One region of the Paenibacillus sp. J31R122 genome, then DNA from elsewhere that is predicted to be linked to it. Evidence: riboswitches for the same ligand, from Rfam matches in the RefSeq annotation. Region 1 holds a riboswitch; each other region holds the start of a gene.

Region 1 (3,644 bases):
TACAAAACAAATAGTGAGGTAAATCTCATTCACCATGAACCTAACTTCATGGCGAGTGAGGTTTGCCTCACTATTTCATTTTCAAGCCCCTAACTCCAACCATTTAATGAGGTTTCACTCACACATTAGTGAGTTTCCCTCACTAGTCGAAGCCCGCTCCTCGGTTCACTCGCCTTACACTTTAGAATCTGAGACTAATTTGACTCATTTTCTAATAAAGCCCTAATTAGTTCACTAAAGTGAATAGCCAGGTGTGCGTTCACTACCTCTTCCTACCTTACTCCTTACAGATCCTCTACCATAATTGTTGTCCGCCTCTTGAATAAGCCAATATCGGTACTTCAGCTAAAGACCTTGCCTTAAACCCGGGGTCGCAAAACTTTATTCGCTCCTTGCGCAAACAAGAGGGGCTTTCATTTGGGCAGTATCGCGTGAAAACGAGAATAAGCTAGTCTTTTAGAAAGCATAATAGGACTGCGAAAGATGAATTAAATAGGATCGATCCAGCATCTCATCATCTATAATAGGTTCATGAAATACGGTTCGCCTGTACAGGTTATCAGCTAAGTCTGACAAGGCAGATTTAACAAGATCGGTTCTATCCTGCCCCCATGCCTCAGCGTGAGATTGTACAAACACAAGCGCATCCGGTACGGAGAGGCCCTTGAGATGGTTGAAAACGGATGCCCATTGGACCAAATCCGAATATTTCTTCTCACATGGAAGTATATATTCACCCCAGCCATTAATGCTGCCGCTGGCGATTTTCAATAGTCCGCAATTGCTTCCGCCATTGATTTCGGGCATCTGTTTCTCGATCGTCCTGCAGTCAAACCGATAGATTTCCATTAAGCCAACTCTACAGTTCTTCAAGTAGTCACTATGTATAGCAGGCAGAGGTTTAGTGATATTCAATGCTGCCACTCTTCTTTCTCCATTAATTTGATATAAAATAGCACGCAAAGAAGCCCCTGAGCAGAGAAACTCTGCACACGGGCTTCTCTCGCATCATCATGCAAAGAAAGTACGGGTAGCGGTTCTCTCACAATACGCTTACGAGGTTAGCTGACGGATTCGGGCTTGCGAGCGCCCTACCTGCTACATGCTTTCAGCATGCCTTACAGGATTCACCCCATGAAGGATTCTAACTTACGAATACCTTCGTTTGGATCCCCCGCATCCCTATTCGGGATTTATGCGTTTCGGATAAGCAACTGCCTATCCTAATTTGATTCGGTATAGTATTGAACTGAATATTACTCCGGTAGTATAAAAATGTAAACTGTAATTTGAGCATTTTTTGCTTATTATTTGATCAATTTAGTCAATGAAAGCGTATTAATCCACATCATGCCCTTATTATCTACCACAATGCTTCTCCAAGCTGACTATTTTGCGATATGCGAGAGATACCGAGATAATAGCAGCTACAAGGAGCATATAAGGGTTGTGATAGTTATAAGATCCATCTGAATACCGTTTATTGTCAAATTTGAATCTTGGTGATTCTTTACAGGAATTTTTGTCAGGCGTATGATTCATCTCAGGATTCATACAACGATTCCTTGTTAGAACGCTTAATTTCCATTTAGGAAAACGGGGGAACCACATGAAAGTGTTGCACAGACGGTGTGAGAGCTGTTCTGGTGTGATGCTTGGGGTGAATCCCGGTCTCTGGAACGCATATCGTTCCCCAAGACTGGGTAGGGCGACTCTCACCGCCCGAATCCGTCAGCTAACCTCGTAAGCGTGGTATAGGCAGCAGCCATAAATGAGATTCATTTGGCAAGTGCTGCTTTGGAGAGAGAGGATGATGAGGCTTGTAATCGGAAGCTACGACCACAGGGCGTAAGGGCTGTGGTTTCTTAAAATATAGAAAATACGTTTCACCATGCATCTTAATCGCTGAATCCTTGAGCAAAGGAACGGGGGAACCAACAGCAGCCATGATACTTGAAGTCCTTAATAGGGACAATGTATCTGGCGCATGGGGTGAATCCTATGTGCAAGCTACTTGCGCATAGGTAGGGCGACTCTCACGCCCGAATCCGACAGCTAACCTCGCAAGCGTATCGAGAGAGGCAACGACTATCGTGCGAAAGACACGGGTTTATTTCCTGTGCCTTCAGAAGCCGCGAGAAGAGTTCCTCTTCTTGCAGGCTTCTTTTTTGTTGTCTTCTCTTCAATTAATCAGGAGGAGAATCGAAATGAAAGATCCAGAATGCATTCTTGTATCCGCACCGAACAACACAGGGGAAGGCTTCATTCGTCACCTAATTACTCAAGGTTTTCCTATCGCCGCTATCGCGAACAACTCAGAAGAAAAGCGAAGAATGGAATTACTTGGGGTGAAGCACATCCTAATAGTAGATACGAAAGATATAAATACTTGGGCTATACCGGATTTTTCTGTAGGTAAAGTATTCCTATTCGAAAGAAGCTTTACCCTTTGCTGCCGATATATTCAGATCTGTCGGAAATGGACGGCTAAGCCGATTTACGTCATCACACACACGAATAACCCGCGCATGATCTATAAAGCTGTGGGAGCGAATTATATCATCCATACCACTAGCAGCGAGGTCTCGTTTCTAGGTAGAACGCTTATCGAATAATCGGATTTAATAATTAAAAATACGGGGAGTGAACGTACATGTTAGATGTGTACATGGTATTGATTCTAGCCGCGACCTTTGGGTTATTTTCCGCATTTTTATTTTGGTGCGAACGCGTTATTCAGGATGCGGGAGGCGAACGAAAATGATCATCGTCTACATTTTTACGGTGTTTATCTTTGTATACCTGGGTTACGCCTTAATAAATCCGGAGAAATTTTAGTCTAATTTTCAACAAAGCTCTCTGAGGAGGATATGTAAAACATGGGCATTTTTCAAATTGCTATCGTTATTATCATATTGGTGCTGCTCGTTAAACCTTTGGGCACCTATTTGTTTCATGTATTCTCAAACGAAGAAAACCGGACGGATAAGTGGTTCTCCTTTGCGGAACGCCCCATTTACTGGCTGCTCGGTTTGAAAGAACGCAAAGGCATGACCTGGAAGGTTTACGCGCTTAGCTTTATCATTACGAACATCGTGCTCGTTGCCTTGGGTTATTTGATATTACGGATGCAGAAGTTTTTGCCTCTTAATCCGAACGGCATCGACAACATGGAACAAACGTTGTCATTCAATACGATTATCAGCTTTATGACCAATACGAACCTTCAACATTACAGCGGAGAAACCGGCTTGTCCTACTTCTCGCAAATGGCTGTCATTACAATGCTGATGTTTACCTCCGCCGCAACAGGCTTATGTGTCGCTATTGCATTCATAAGGGCGATTACGAGCAAGGGCGGAACGATAGGAAATTTCTTTCAAGACTTTGTAAAAGCGCATGTTCGCGTATTTTTACCGCTTGCTTTCATCGTCATGTTAGCGCTTGTGGCGCTTCAGGTTCCGCAAACGCTCGATTCTACATTAAAGGTAACGACCTTGGAAGGTGCTGAGCAGCAAATTGCGATCGGTCCGGTCGCTTCTCTGGAATCTATTAAGCATCTCGGAACGAACGGCGGAGGTTTTTTTGGAGTGAACTCCGCTCATCCATTTGAAAATCCGAATCCACTTACTAACGTGATCCAT
Region 2 (3,644 bases), on a different contig from region 1:
TGAAAGTCCAACCGAGGGAAGGTCCAAGCCACCTTCGTTATCTAACTTATTCGATGTTAAATGTTCTGTTAATGAGGAAGGCTGCCGATGCATGATGTCAGCAGCCTTCCTCTTTTGTTATTGTATATTGCTGATAATAATTTGACCATTATTGGTAATGCATACGAATATGAATTACTTAGTTATTTAGCTGTTGGGGAAACAGATAAGTATGTCATTCAAATCGCGATTCAAATTTATAATAGCATTGGTTAGAATGGTTTCGATCTCAAGGTGATTTCACTGCGTGGGCGTACAACTGCTGCACTAAGGCATCCGAGTTTTCCACTGTTGGTACGAAATCGCTAGCGAAGTCATAATCGCCGGCAATGTGGTGGCCAATAGTTTGCAAGGAATCAATCTTAAACTATATTCTTACAAGCAGCTTCTAGGTCTATTTATTTGAGATCTCTGCGTAAGTAGAAGGATACAAAAAAGAGTATGAACGTTAGTAGTTCATACTCCTTTTTTATAGGAAAACTATCAAAAGATTTAGCTCGTTTATTGCTGCTCATCCTGGTAGTACATGTAGATTTTCCAGCTGTTGTCGTTCATTTTCTTCAATAAGTAAATACCGTCGGTTGCTACTGTTTCTGTGGTTTGATCGTTAGCTTTAGTAGTTTTTACTTTGTAGCTTCCGCCTGTCGACTCCACCACGGCGAATCGATCTGTTTTATCAATGACCGTTAGTACTTGTTCACTGATTTTCTCCATTTCAATTTCATAACCTTGGTCTACCAGGGAAATTAGTTCTTCAGAATATGAATGGCTAAACGCTAAATAATAACCGGTATAAAATTGCGCATAGACATCATCAAATTGATCGTATGTTTTATCTTTGATTACTTGATTTTCCTTTTCCTCTGAATCTAAAACTGCAGTTGTGAGTAGACCATCTTCAGGTAATGCGCTATTTTGCAAATCTAACGCACGCTGCAACATGACAACAGCTTCAGCACGTTTCGCATTGGCGAAAGGCTTGAATTCCGTTTCAGTGGCTCCTCGTACAATACCAGCTTGACTTGCCTTTATAATAGATGGTTTAGCGTAATATTCGGGTACATCTTTAAATTGCTTCATTTCTCCTTCAAATTGTACAGATGAAGAAAAGGCTCTAACAACCATTGTAGCGATCTCGCCGCGTTTAATAAGTTGATTTGGACCAAATTTTGTTTCACTAATCCCGTTAACGATACCTAAGGAGCTGGCAATGCGAATCGAATCGGAGTACCATTTTCCTTGCTCGACGTCAGTGAAAGTCGTTCCAGGCACATCGCTTGTCAAACCTAATGCGCGAACCAAAATCGAAACAAACTCCGCGCGGCTTATGGAATGGTTTGGCTTTAGCGTTACAATTCCTTCTTGATCCACATAACCCCGTAACAAATCTGCGTTCACAAAATTGTCCAGCTCGTAATAAGCCCAGTGTTCATCAATGTCTGCCGGAAAGTAGTTTTCCAAAGGAGCGATCTCGGCCGCTTTCACTTGTACAGAATGAAGAGGATAAATCAGAAGCATAAATAAAAGTAAGAAGATCGAGCTGCGAAAATAAAGGTTTTTCATTTTGGTGTTCCTCTCTTGGTTGAAAAAATTTTCTCTACGAGAATATCAAAATATAATAGTTTATTCAAGTTGGAAATTATGGGTAAGTACTAGGGGACTCAAGCTTAAATACATATTGTGGATATTAGATTTTTCTAATGTTTATAAAGAAGGATTAGTAAGAAAAAAATAGAAATTTATAAAACCGTAAGAAAAATAATAGAAACGTAAGAAAAATAATTGTATTTTGCCTAATTCCTTTTTAGGAAACGGGGGATCCACTCGGGTGAATTAATCGATTGTTCAATGATTATAGGGAAACCTTCTTCCGAACCCTTAGCTAACCTCGTAGGCATCGAAGGGAGAACCAAGTTGTGAAGAAAATTGTGGCATCATTGTTATTGAGTGTTATGTGTTTTACCTTTGCGGGGAGCGCTTTCGCAAATGGAATGGATATCAAACATGCAGTTGATAAAGTGGTCGGAACCCCTTATAAGTGGGGCGGAACAACTGTTAAAGGGTTTGATTGTTCGGGATTCATATTGTACATATTCAATCAGTATGATGTTGATCTTCCTAGAACCTCAAAAGCACAATCTGAGGAAGGAATAAAAGTAGATCAAGAAGATTTAAAACCTGGCGATCTTGTGTTTTTTAATACGGATGGCAAAGGTGTTTCTCATGCGGGTATATTTATAGGAAACGGACAATTTGCTCACTCTTCAAGCAGTAAAGGTGTCCGGATTAGCAAACTCTCCGAAAACTATTACGAAAAAAGATATGTTACAGCTCGTCGTGTAATATCTGAGGATGCCTATTCCGAAATGACTAGTAAAGATCATAAAGATTAGAAGAGAACAAGCCTGCATGCATATTGTAGGCTTGTTTTTTTGTATATTAAATAATTTAAAAATCGTTCTAAGAACTACCTTTGACCTTCTACGTCCAATTGCTTTCGAATCGACTCAACTGTATATATGAAAGCTTCAGCTGCCTTGTAAGCATCTAGTGCTTTTTCAAGACGCTTTACCTGTTGGTTAAACTCGTTCGGACTTTCAGCGTATTTGACTATCGATCGCGCTATAAAGATCAGATCCTCTCGAGCGGCTTTGACGGTTCGGCCGTGCTCTTTCTCGATCATCTGGACGGCCATATGTGTGTAGATTGCCGAAAACTCTTTATCCTCGATACGCTGCTCTCTAGCCGCAAGATTACTTTCACTAATTTCCCAATCCCCAGAATCGGTTTTCGTAGCTGCCAAACGACCGTCATTTATCATGTTCAGGATTGTCTTATAGTGAACTCCTAGCATCATCGACGCTTCCTTTGCATTCATCAGCCTCACCTCTTATCTCTACTTATCCTTATAATAAATGGTATTTAAGGATAAGTAAGGAAGGGAAGCCATTGCATAACAAAAACTAACTATTGACTACTCCATCAAGACTGGTTAATATGAAGTTAACTTCACGTGAAGTAAACTTCATATTGCGAGATGTTAGGGGTGACTTGCTTGAAAAATAGATTTACAGAGCTTTATTTATGCTCATTAGCCCTTATCATCATGGGGTTATTTGAAATCATTTGGAATAACACGATAGCTAATACAACAGAAGGATTTGTTTCTGGGATTTCAATATTGTTGGTAGGAGTAGGACTTTTAGCTTTCGCTATAACTTCTCACGTTAAATATAAGGCGAATAGAAAACAGTTGGATCGAGAGATGTCCAAAGAATATGACGAAAGAGATGATATCATCGAAGGAAAAGCTTCACTCTTTACCATGCGAATTCTAATGATGGTGACGATACTGATGATGTTTCTTTCAAATTGGCTTACAATTCCAACGAATATTGCTTTATTTCTGATTATAGTTTTGTGTGCGAGTACGAACTTAATAGCCAAAAAATATTATAATCATGTTCTTTAATTAGGAGTAGACTATGAAAAATAGAATAAAGGAGTTACGTATAGAACGTGGTATCAAACAACAAGAACTAGCTGATAAAGTAAGTGTTTCTTCAAGAACAATTATATCTTTAGAGAAACAGCAATATAATCCA
Region 3 (3,644 bases), on a different contig from region 1:
TGAAATCAAGGATCAGACAAAGATTTACCAATTCTATGCAGATGATGTTCATGACTTCGCATGGGCGGCATCACCGGACTTCGTCTACGAAGAGGATGCTTACTCTGACAAGGGCATTCCGGGTGTACGAATAAAGCTCTATCTAGATCCTTCGCACGCCAAGCTTAAGGACCGTTATATGCATGCAGCCAAATCCGCTCTATCCAAATATGCGCAGTGGTACGGTGAATACCCCTACAGCACACTTTCTATTATTGTTCCTCCAAAAGGAGCAAATGGGGCAGGAGGTATGGAGTATCCCACGTTCATAACAGCATTCGCAGCAGAAAATGACAATCCAGGATACGATCTGGAGCGTACAGTCGTGCATGAAATTGGGCACCAGTACTGGTACGGCATGATCGCCTCTAATGAATTTGAGGAAGCGTGGCTCGATGAAGGCTTCACCTCCTATGCCGAGGATAAAGTGATGGAGACCGCGTATGGAGTGGAAGCAAACCTACCAGTCGAGGCGAGCTATATGACCGATCCTGCTCCGCTTAAGCAATACTCCTGGTCTTACGGCAGCCACAATCAATACGCTGAGAATGTTTATATGAGAGCAAAGCTCGTACTTATCGGCATTGAAAAACAAATAGGCGCACCGTTGATGCAGCGGGTTTTACGGACTTATTTCCAAAAATATAAATTCAAGCATCCTTCAACCGCAGACTTCCAGCGTGTTGTTGAACAGGTTACGAAAACGAAGTGGCATGATTACTTCAATCAATATGTTTACCACAACCAAATGGCCGATTTTGGCGTAGAAGCGATACAAGTCAAACCCGTCAAACAGGATGGCGTACAAATGTATGAATCAACTGTTCTCATTAGGAAATACGGTGGCATGAACGGTCCAATTCCGATTACTATGCAGTTCACGGATGGCATGACGGTGACAAAGCAGTGGAACGCGGAAAATTCTAATATCCAATATAAACAGGTTCACACAGCTCCACTCGAGTGGGCCGTTGTCGATCCGGAACACAGAAATGTACTCGATAACAAGCTGATCAACAACTTTATGCAAGCGCAGCTTCCTGAGGAAACACGTACCCGGTGGAACCTCGGCGTTTCAAAATTGATTGAAGGGCTGCTTGGGTCATTTGGCTGGTAAGTATATGGGTTCAAGGAGCGATAAAAGATGAAGATATATATGAAGCAAGGCTGGTCGCTGACGGTCAAACATTTTTATCTCGTTATTTTACTGTTTCTTTATCAACTGCTTTGGGGGTTCTTTCTATATCGTTTTATTGATTCTGTCATAGCGCCGCTATTACGACGCTTTCCCAGCGCTTCTCCATCTGATAACGCCGTTCATCTCTTCATGACAGAAGCCCAGTTTCAGCTATTTAAAACCGATCTCATTTCTCCATACCTATGGATGCTGGGCGGCTTGTTCGTCATTCGGATGCTGCTGACACCCTTGTTCAATGCCGGACTGTTCTATTCTCTGCATCAGGCAAGAAATAATGGCAGCACCCGCTTCCTTGAAGGCATCAAGAAGGCTTGGAAGCCTGTTCTGCTCTTATACTGGGCAGAAACGATACTTATGCTGGCTCCTGCATGGTGGCTGCTGCCACGCGCCTTAGACTCCTTTATGCAAAGCGGCTCGGTCCCTTATCTGTTGCAAACGACACTGCCTGGTGCCGGACTATGGATTCTGTGGGCGACTGTGCTCCATCTGCTTTTTCTAGCGATGCAATTCGGAGCAGTATCAGGCGATGGTGTATTCCGCTACCTATGGCATTCCATTAAAAACTTCCTTACATACGCCTCCGTCTCCTTAATCATGTGGGCGATCGGTGCTGGAATTGGAATCGTCATTACAAGTATATCTCTGATCTGGGCCGGACTGTTCGCGCTCATTCTGCATCAAGGCTATAACCTAGTACGCACGCTTATGAAGGTATGGACGATAGCAACGCAATATGATTCCTTGCAAACGAAATAACTAGTGAATGAAGCCTCCCTTTTTGCGCCGATGCGTGGATTGAGAGGCTTTTTAGTATGAAAATTTTCTAATCTTTCATTTGAAAAACCGCGTACAATTGAGCTTTCCAGCTCTTTTATCTTGTCCTCTCAGAATAATGGCAAAAAGGTTATTCGGAATATTTTAAGAAATGCATACATAATTAAAGAAATCAAGTCATTCCTTTTTAGTCAGAAAGCACTAATGAATGCTGTTTATTTCATATGAAAAATGTTTATACGAACCTTTTAGTTAAAATGTTCCATGAGAATTATTAGAATTTATCTGTAAAGGCAGGAGATCAATGAAAATAATCGAATAATTGTTTCAGAGCAATACAAACCTGCCAAATTCCCTAATGGGAAACGGGGGAACCACTTTGGGTGAATTGATTCCGACTTCTGACTCGGTCAGCGTCTGAGGAATCATAGGGAACCTTCAACCGAACCCCACAGCTAACCTCGTCGGCACTGGAAGGAGCTTTACAATTGAAAAAGATTACCGCATTACTTTTGGGTCTCGTACTCGTCTTCACTTTTCAGTCAGTAAGCGTTTTCGCAGACTCCAAGCTAGACGGATATATCAATGACGTTATTGGTAGTCCGTATAAGGGCGGCGGGAATACGTCGAGAGGCTTTGATTGCTCCGGTTTTACGACCTATGTGTTCGATAAAATGGGCATTGAGCTTCCACGCACATCCGCATCCCAAGGAAAATCAGGCAAGAAGGTCGCTAAATCAGACCTAATCCCTGGAGATCTCGTGTTCTTCGACACGTCTGGCGGCAATAACGGCTCTATTTCCCATGTTGGCATTTATATTGGTGATGGTAAGTTTGCGCACGCCTCTGTATCCAGAGGTGTTGTAACAGACAAACTTAACTCTTCCTATTATGAGAAGCGTTTCGTGACAGCACGTCGTGTGATGTCAATGGAAACTTTCGAGAAGTTTGCTGACGAAGAATAAAATAAGCACCTTGTTGCCTAGGATGCTACACTAAGCTCTTACAACCAAGCCGCAGTCGTTTGTCCTCATCGACAAACCACATGCGGCTTTGTTGTTTCTATTTCGCGGACAAGTGGAATAAGCTTATAACGTGTCGTGTTGAAAGGAGCTATACGTGATGTATTTATTTATTCATCGCAAGGACCTGCGTGTTTCTGATCTCCGCGCTTTTGATTATTTACTTAAAACGAATACGATGGGCATCCATTTACTTATATTAGATCCGGTTCTAACAAGTGACGGTCGGCTCACCAGCCATAGTGGACGCAACTTCATTGGTCAGACCGCCTCTTTATTGCACAGCTATTCTGAAGCCCAGAAAGAATTGCATGTTCTATACGGTGATCCAGTAGATATCGTAGAGTCGCTTCTACAACAGCATTCCATTGATGAGGTTATCGTGCATGCGGACTATACCCCTTACGCGCGCAGCCGCGATGAGCGGATGCGCCTAGCCACCCAAAAGCACAGCCGCCGATGGGTGGCTATCGAGGATGCGCCGCTTGCCGACCTAGAGAGCTTTCCAACGTTCGCTAGACGCTCTGAGCCCTACAAAGTATTTACGCCATTCTACCGAATGTGGAGCAGCTATATGCTGCAATGTTACACCCCAATGAGCATAACAACCC
Region 4 (3,644 bases), on a different contig from region 1:
GGAAAGCGTGTATGCGCAATCGTTAACAACAAAGCCGGTAAAAGGGATGCTGACTGGACCAATTACGATTTTGAACTGGTCATTCCCTCGTAACGACATGACACGCGAACAAGTAGCTTATCAAATTGCACTGGCCTTGTCTGAGGAAGTAAAAGCGCTTGAAGCAGCGGGTATCGAGATGATTCAAGTCGATGAACCGGCATTACGTGAAGGACTGCCGCTTAAACGCAGTGAGTGGGACGCCTACTTGAAATGGGGGGTACATGCATTTCGCCTTTCAACAGCTGATGTTCGTGATACAACGCAAATTCATACACATATGTGCTATTGCGAATTCCATGACATTATCGATTCGATTTTAGCGCTTGATGCGGACGTTATCTCCATTGAAACATCTCGCAGCCATGGTGAATTAATTCACAGCTTCGAGGAGAATACGTATGATCAAGGCATTGGACTAGGCGTATACGACATTCATAGCCCACGCGTACCGTCCGTTGAAGAGATGGTTAGCATGATTAACCGCGCGCTTAAGGTGCTCGATCCTGCCCTCTTCTGGATCAACCCAGACTGCGGCTTGAAGACAAGAGGAATGGAAGAGACTGTTGCATCGTTACGTAACATGATGCTGGCTACTCACCATGTAAGAGAGAGTGCTGTCCAAGTATAGCTTCAACGATTGCTTTTGCCGTAAAGAACGCCACCAAAAAAACCACTCGGGACGACTTTGGTTCAGCATGAACCAAAGGACCTGAGTGGTCATTTTGACGAAATCTTCAGTCAATTCAAAGATACATAATGAACAGCCCGCTGTCTCAAAACAAATTCCTCTGACTCATTAATGAATTGAGCTGAATCGGTGGATAGAGCGACAATATGATTGACCGCATCTGTAAAACATTCAAATATTCGACCGTCTTGATCATTCTTGTCATAATGGTAATCGTTCAAAGTAGAGAGATCGATGCTGCCAATGAAAGAAACAAGCAGATCGCTACAGCGATCCAAATCAAGCATATCCTCATTGTCATTTACAAAGAGCTCACTCCAGCCATAACCCTGGCTGCTTGTTAAACGAAGGCACACGCGAAATCCTGCGGAATCGATTGCGAGAGCGGGAATTACGAACAACTCAATACGAGAAACCGTTAACGAAGGGGACTGTTCAGCGAAAAATGGTGCTTGATTAGAAGACTGACAAAACATAAATAAACCTCTCCTCTTTCCGCTTACGAGGTTAGCTGTCGGATTCGGGCTAGAGAGAATGCCCTACCAGGGTTACAAGTCCCCGGATTCACCCCTTGCGAATGTAACAATACAGATTCGCGTTGGTTCCCCCGCTTTTTCAATTGAAAAATTCAGCGTTTTTTTGTTTGTTCCTATATTTTAAAACGGTTTTCACCGTTTGTAAACCTTTAGACAAACCAAACCGTAGACGGCTTGGTTTGTTTGAGTGGAATTAGTTTATATCATATTCAGTTACTGGCGCTATCCAATCCTGAGACCAAACTTGAATTTCGCGAATAATCGGCTCAAGCGCGCGGCCTTTTTCCGTTAATGAGTATTCAATGAGAACGGGTATTTCCGGATAAACCAGTCTATCGACGATACCTTCACTCTCTAGCTCCTTGAAGCGCTCCGATAATAGTCTGCCGCTAATTGGCAATGCGGACTGTACAGCACTGAAACGCTGCGGTCCAGCTAATAATTGATATATGATTAAGCCGGTCCAACGTTTGCTAATAAGATCCATTCCCTTCTGGAAACGGGGACAAAGGTTTTGCTGTTCCATGCATATCACCTCTTTTAGATTCCTTCAATTATAACCTCAATAACTTATTTATACAAGCAAACCTCAGTAATGTTAATAACTTGACTATGCTAAGTGATAAAAGTATAATTAGTTACAAATAGTAAGTGAATAAAAGGAGGTATAACGTTTGAATCCATTATTTTTAGCACACGGCTCACCAATGCTGGCTGTTGAGCAAAATGAATATAGTCAATTTCTTCGACAAACGGGTGCTAAGCTGCAGCCGGATGCGATCGTTATATTTACAGCGCATTGGGAAACAGAAGAAGTAACCATTTCATCGAAGGACGATGAATATGAAACGATTTATGATTTTTATGGTTTTCCTGATGAGCTTTATAAGCAGAAATATCCGGCAAAAGGGTCGACGAAGATTGCTGCTCTAGTAGGAAAGCTCTTGAACGATAAGGGAATACCGACTGCATTTGATACAGTACGCGGACTAGACCATGGCTCTTGGACAATGCTGAAGCATATGTTTCCGAAGGCGGATGTTCCCGTAGTGCAAGTGTCCGTTAATCCATACCGATCCGTGGAGGAGCAGTACCGAATAGGCGAGGCATTGCGCAGTTTAAGCTCACTGAATATATTGCTGATTGGAAGCGGCGTAACGGTTCATAATTTACGCGCGGTTAAATGGGGACAGAAGGAGCCGGAGAGTTGGGCTATTGAGTTTGACCAATGGTTAGTAGATAAAATGAACGTTCAGGATTTAAAATCTCTCTTCCAATATGAAAAACTTGCGCCGCATGCTAAAATGGCAGTACCCCGTGCCGAACATTTTGTACCTTTATATATAGCAATGGGCAGTGGCAACGCTGTGGAAGCACCTAAAGTCATTCATCGCAGCTACGAGTTTGGTACACTTAGCTATTTATCGCTGCAATTTTAATATTTCATATAACTAAAGCAGGTGAACAGGATGATAAAATCAAATATTTCAGCACTATTGAAGGAAAAAATAAAACGAATCGAAAGCGGAGAGGGTGACATTTATGTTGTCGGGCCTATTAATCTGCCTGTCGATGTAGACGGTGAAACGAAAATGTTCCACTGGTATAGCTGGCTGCGCAAGGAGGCGGGGGAAGAACAATCGGTTGACGAGCTTGTCAATGACTTAAATCGTTTCTCCTATGCAGACATGCAGCAATCCAGTGTGCTCGTATACGGCGATTTTAAGAATAATGAAGATGCGCTGATTCGCATGCATAGTATATGTCATACGGGTGATATTTTTGGAAGTGAACGTTGTGATTGCGGTTTTCAATTGAAGCAATCTATGCGGATGATTACAGCACACGGTACAGGCGCTTTATTCTATTTGGCTAATCATGAAGGACGTGGAATCGGCCTTTTTAGCAAAGCAATCGCTTATTTATTGCAAGAGGATGGAATGGATACCGTGGATGCAAATACCGAGCTCGGCTTTGCGGATGATGCGCGTAATTATGACGAAGCTATTGCCGTATTAAAGCTACTGCGCGTTTTGCCTGTATCAATTATTACGAACAATCCACGCAAAGTAGAGGCTATGAAGACCGCTGGCTTGAACGTTGCGACGAGAGTTCCGTTATGGGGCAATTCTTCCGTCTACAATGAGAAGTATTTGCAAACAAAAATGAATCGTTCTGGACATTTTGGTCAAGAGCCGCAGTCGCTCGTTAAGTAGTAGTATTTAGGAGTTATGGAAACCGTTTTTCACGTGTAAACGAGAAGGCGGTTTTTTTAATGTGAACATTTTCGGCTTATGTCTCGTCTATAACAGGAGAGCAACAATTGTAATAGCGATAATGTTGACAAAGGAGTGGAATGAATTATGCAAATAAATGGT

The links. A riboswitch is a leader RNA that binds a small molecule or an ion and turns the genes downstream of it on or off. The one in region 1 is predicted to bind cyclic di-AMP.
Region 2: linked by a shared signal. The riboswitch ahead of AC0YN7_RS25530 (C40 family peptidase) and the one ahead of AC0YN7_RS11280 (hypothetical protein) in region 1 are both predicted to bind cyclic di-AMP.
Region 3: linked by a shared signal. The riboswitch ahead of AC0YN7_RS27575 (C40 family peptidase) and the one ahead of AC0YN7_RS11280 (hypothetical protein) in region 1 are both predicted to bind cyclic di-AMP.
Region 4: linked by a shared signal. The riboswitch ahead of AC0YN7_RS18975 (hypothetical protein) and the one ahead of AC0YN7_RS11280 (hypothetical protein) in region 1 are both predicted to bind cyclic di-AMP.

What each region holds. Positions count from the first base shown of each region.
Region 1 covers NZ_JBWDNM010000005.1:348,139-351,782, reverse strand. Annotated here, with positions in the region: gene AC0YN7_RS11285 (hypothetical protein) at 457-924, opposite strand; cyclic di-AMP (ydaO/yuaA leader) riboswitch at 1,035-1,210, opposite strand; cyclic di-AMP (ydaO/yuaA leader) riboswitch at 1,565-1,765, shown strand; cyclic di-AMP (ydaO/yuaA leader) riboswitch at 1,894-2,086, shown strand; gene AC0YN7_RS11280 (hypothetical protein) at 2,208-2,615, shown strand; gene AC0YN7_RS11275 (potassium-transporting ATPase subunit F) at 2,761-2,838, shown strand; gene kdpA (potassium-transporting ATPase subunit KdpA) at 2,880-3,644, shown strand, end outside.
Region 2 covers NZ_JBWDNM010000019.1:42,880-46,523, reverse strand. Annotated here, with positions in the region: gene AC0YN7_RS25540 (hypothetical protein) at 88-255, shown strand; gene AC0YN7_RS25535 (S-layer homology domain-containing protein) at 541-1,602, opposite strand; cyclic di-AMP (ydaO/yuaA leader) riboswitch at 1,820-1,951, shown strand; gene AC0YN7_RS25530 (C40 family peptidase) at 1,956-2,432, shown strand; gene AC0YN7_RS25525 (hypothetical protein) at 2,507-2,917, opposite strand; gene AC0YN7_RS25520 (DUF2178 domain-containing protein) at 3,086-3,511, shown strand; gene AC0YN7_RS25515 (helix-turn-helix transcriptional regulator) at 3,525-3,644, shown strand, end outside.
Region 3 covers NZ_JBWDNM010000024.1:34,876-38,519, forward strand. Annotated here, with positions in the region: gene AC0YN7_RS27565 (M1 family metallopeptidase) at 1-1,156, shown strand, start outside; gene AC0YN7_RS27570 (hypothetical protein) at 1,184-1,993, shown strand; cyclic di-AMP (ydaO/yuaA leader) riboswitch at 2,346-2,496, shown strand; gene AC0YN7_RS27575 (C40 family peptidase) at 2,500-2,976, shown strand; gene AC0YN7_RS27580 (cryptochrome/photolyase family protein) at 3,134-3,644, shown strand, end outside.
Region 4 covers NZ_JBWDNM010000011.1:157,160-160,803, reverse strand. Annotated here, with positions in the region: gene metE (5-methyltetrahydropteroyltriglutamate--homocysteine S-methyltransferase) at 1-670, shown strand, start outside; gene AC0YN7_RS18975 (hypothetical protein) at 781-1,206, opposite strand; cyclic di-AMP (ydaO/yuaA leader) riboswitch at 1,212-1,374, opposite strand; gene AC0YN7_RS18970 (winged helix-turn-helix transcriptional regulator) at 1,460-1,792, opposite strand; gene AC0YN7_RS18965 (DODA-type extradiol aromatic ring-opening family dioxygenase) at 1,941-2,705, shown strand; gene AC0YN7_RS18960 (GTP cyclohydrolase II) at 2,736-3,482, shown strand; gene AC0YN7_RS18955 (hypothetical protein) at 3,630-3,644, shown strand, end outside.